DNA from 2 places in the Vibrio sp. PID23_8 genome. Region 1 is predicted to be linked to the other one. Evidence: predicted binding sites of a transcription regulator. Region 1 holds the regulator's gene; the other holds the start of a gene.
The links. Region 1 encodes PurR, which represses purine synthesis genes. Its sites were predicted from a motif close to TNANGNAAACGTTTNCNTNA; they were not measured.

Region 1 (2,213 bases):
ATGCATGCAGACACAATGTCATTAAAGGGTAAACTCACTTAATGCATATTTGCCATCGGTAACCCCGCTACCTTTCACTATATTTAGTGGTTAAGGCCGGAGGCTTTGCGTCCCATCCTTTCGAATGGTTTGCCCTGTGCGTGACAAGAGGAGAATACTTCGTATATTGCATTAACATCACGTTTCAAACACTAAAGTGTGATCTCTATTCAACTAATGGTGCCATCTTAATGTGTCTAATTTCATATTTTGAAATGTCTACTTGCCATACAAAAGCTTGATGTAGGAAATGGGCAACAAGTTAGTTAAAACAGCAATTTATCTTAGCTTTTGATTATATAAGTAATGTGAAATGCTTAAAAAATTTTATTTTACGAAATAAAAAAAGCACTCCGAAGAGCGCTTTATAAACTTGAGGGGGAGTTAGTTCAATTTCTTAACGGTGTTACGAACCACAATCTCAGGCTGCATTTCAAAAATGCGTTTTTCGTGTTCTTTGTCTTTGATTCGCTCTAGTAAAATCTCGAACGCATTCTTACCAACACGTCTTTTTGGTTGGTGAATAGTCGTTAGAGGAGGCGAGAAGAACTCCGCAAGCTCAATATTGTCATAGCCAATCACTGAGATATCATCAGGGATTTTTATGCCATTTTGTTGTAGACGGCTCATTAAGCCTAATGCCATGGTATCGTTAAAACAGAATACCGCAGTAGGGCGTTTATCCATTGCCGTAATGTTGTCTGCAGCAAGTACTGCCGTATCACACTCGAAGTTACCTTCGAGAATTAACTCTTCGTTTACTGGTAGCTTTGCTTCAGCCATTGCACGTCGAAAACCAGAAATACGCTCTTTACATGCTGCTTTATCAAAGTGACCGCTTAGGCATGCAATATCGGTGTGACCATTGTCAATCAGGAACTTCGTTGCTAGGTAACCACCTTCTTCAGAGTTGTCGATGATCTTATCCGCCTTTGAGCTTTCTGGGCCCCAGTCCATGACAACTTTTGGTATATCAGCATGGCGATCCAGCATTTCTTGTAGCTCTTCGGTTAAATCCGAGCACATCACTAAAATGCCATCAACACGCTTTTCTGCCAGCATTCGAATATAGTCACGTTGCTTCTCATAGATACCACCAGTATTACATAGGATCAGTGTGTATCCTTGGCGGTAACAGTAGCTTTCAACACCGTCAATAACTTCAGAGAAGAATAGGTTTGTTGATTGTGTTACCAACATGCCGATAGTACGGGTTGAGTTACACTTTAAGCTGCGGGCAACAGCACTTGGCGCGTAATTTAGTTCATCAACTGCTTTCATTACTTTTTCTTGGGTTGTTTCTGCAACAAAGCGCGTTTTATTAATTACGTGCGAAACTGTTGTGGTAGAAACGCCGGCTAAGCGAGCAACGTCTTTTATAGTGGCCATAAATGATGTCCTGTATCGAGCTACTTAATACCGTAGTGAATACAACCTTACGCTTAGTATCTGCGCAAACCGAGTGTTATGAGGAAAGTAGTACTCAATAGTTCAGGCAGTGGTTGTTCCGAAATCGGTATAATAAAGGTTTGTAGCAACATTCGTTGCTGAGAGTATTATTCCTTTTAGTTACAATAAGGAATGGATCAGCAATGATGTTAATAAAACACAAAAACCGCTATATTTCAGCGGTTTACATATAAATCATATTTAATCGTTTGCGTTCACATTTTAGACTGATGCGAGCACGCTGGCAATGTTTTCAGCTGTGGTTTTGTGTATTTCAAGTCACATTTTAACTGCGAAATGAAAAGGCTTTTCTACGCCAGACTAAAACTGAACGAACAAATAAGGAGCTCTGAACTCCCCAAAATAGGCGGCAATTATTCACCAAGAAGGTAATTGCTGTCCAGTTTACAAAATGCAATTAATAGTTGTGCAACGCTAACATAGAAGCCAAATTCATCGAATTGTTTACACTTGGCAGCAAATGGCGGTAACCAAGTTAACAGCTGTTGCTGAATGAAATCGTTCTGTTTGGTGAATGCTTCTTCCATATGCTTTTCTTGCTCGAGTTCGTTAGAGCGGATGATCATGTTACCCAAAAAGTCTAACTCAACGGCTAAATGGTCTGCGGGCTCTTTGAGATTTACGTCCACTTGAACACCAAAATCGGCCATCAGTTTTTCCATTTCTTCTGCTGGCTTGTCGTTTAACAGTCCAGATTTACCAAT
Region 2 (2,213 bases), on a different contig from region 1:
AAAGAAGAAGATCCAATGCCAAAAGCGGTTCAGCGTGCAATCAACTTCGCTAAGAAGCATGACGTTCCTGTAGTTCTGACGCTTGGCACAAAGTACGTCATTGAAGGTAATGCTGAGTGGTGGCAGGAATACATCCGTGAAAACGTGTCTGTTGTCGCGATGAATGAAGAAGAAGGCGCGGCGTTAACCGGTGAATCTGATCCTCTTACTGCCGCCGACAAAGCACTAGAATGGGTTGATCTTGTACTGTGTACCGCTGGGCCTGATGGCCTATACATGGCAGGCTACACCGACGAGATAGTAAAACGCGAAACGACACATGATATTCTTGAAGGCTCCATTAAAGAGTTCAACAAATTCGAGTTTAGTCGCGCGATGCGTCAAGAAGACTGTAAGAAGCCAATGAAAGTGTATTCTCACATCGGCCCATACCTTGGCGGTCCACTTGAGATTAAAAACACAAATGGTGCTGGTGATGCAGCACTGTCTGCACTTCTTCACGATATGGCAGCAAACTCTTTCCACCAGAAGGAAGTACCAAACTCTGAGAAACATGAAGTACGTTGTCTAACTTACTCTTCTCTATCCCAGATTTGTAAATACGCAAACCGCGTAAGCTACGAAGTGCTTACTCAGCACTCTCCTCGTCTATCTCGAGCGCTACCAGAGCGTGAAGATAGCCTAGAAGAGACCTACTGGGATCGCTAAAAACTAAGTGCTTAGAGCAAAAAATTGGTAAAGGCCACCATTTGGTGGCCTTTTTGTTTTGATCTAACGCAGTATTTAGTGTTTTTTGTTATCATGTAGCACGCTACCGCGCATGAACTGCTTTACAGCTTTTATTTTACCAGTATCATCCCCACGCAAACGTTTGCGCAATAACAATACTGTCTATTCGATTGTTTATGTTGAAAGCGACGTGTTAGCCATTTTTTTGGAGTATCCATGCAGTCTGATATTGAAATTTGCCGAAACACACCGTTGTCTTCTATTGTGACCGTTGCTGCAAATGCTGGTCTTTTGCCGCACGAGTTCGATACACACGGAAAACACAAAGCTAAAGTTCATCCCCAATGTCTTGAACGCTTAAATACCAACCAAGATGGTAAATTGGTGCTGGTCACTGCAATTACACCTACCCCTTTGGGTGAAGGAAAAACCGTAACAACCATCGGTCTTGCGCAGGGCCTATCAAAAATCACCCCATCAGTGATGGCGTGTATCCGTCAACCATCCATGGGGCCGGTATTTGGTGTGAAAGGTGGTGCTGCGGGCGGTGGCTACTCTCAAGTTGCGCCAATGGACGAACTTAATCTTCATCTTACTGGTGACATTCATGCTGTCACAGCCGCCCATAACCTTGCCTCTGCAGCGCTTGATGCTCGCTTATACCACGAGCAACGTGAAGGCTACGATGCATTTGAAGCGCGTACCGGGCTCAACGCACTAAAAATAGACGTTGAGCGCATTACGTGGAAACGCGTAATGGACCATAACGACCGTGCGCTGCGCATGGTTAAGATTGGCCTGAACGAAGAAGGCAAAACCATCAATGGTTTTGAGCGCGAAGAAGGTTTCGATATCTCAGCGGCTTCAGAGCTAATGGCGATTCTTGCGCTGTCGCAAGACCTAAAAGATCTCCGCCAGCGTATCGGTCGTATCGTTGTTGCTTACGATCTAGATGGAAAACCTGTCACAACAGAAGACCTGCAAGTTGCTGGGGCAATGGCAGTAACACTCAAAGAGACGATTGCACCAACCTTGATGCAAACACTTGAAGGCGTCCCTACTCTTATTCACGCAGGTCCGTTTGCCAACATTGCTCACGGCAACTCTTCCATCATCGCAGACCAGATTGCACTTAAACTTTCTAGTTACGTTGTCACTGAGGCTGGTTTTGGTTCAGACATGGGCTTTGAAAAAGCGTGCAACATTAAAGCGACGGCAGCCAACCGTGCACCTGACTGTGTGGTGATTGTCGCAACATTACGTGGTTTAAAAGCGAACTCGGGTCACTACGACTTGCGACCGGGAATGGCCATTCCCGATACCATATTCAATCCGGATCCTGCAGCGTTAGAAGCTGGGTTTGAAAACCTTAAATGGCACATCAATAACGTACATAAGTATGGTATCCCTACCGTTGTCGCGATCAACCAGTTTCCACAAGATTCCGCAGATGAGTTGGCGGAGCTAACATCCCTAATCAACAG

Region 2: a site for PurR is predicted at 860-879, ahead of AK966_RS08045 (formate--tetrahydrofolate ligase). Genes of this name have one in related genera too.

The regions. Positions count from the first base shown of each region.
Region 1 covers NZ_LIXE01000001.1:294,823-297,035, reverse strand. The annotation lists cyclic di-GMP riboswitch class I at 55-144, opposite strand; gene purR (HTH-type transcriptional repressor PurR) at 424-1,428, opposite strand; gene torD (molecular chaperone TorD) at 1,863-2,213, opposite strand, start outside.
Region 2 covers NZ_LIXE01000003.1:318,445-320,657, forward strand. The annotation lists gene AK966_RS08040 (inosine/guanosine kinase) at 1-708, shown strand, start outside; gene AK966_RS08045 (formate--tetrahydrofolate ligase) at 946-2,213, shown strand, end outside.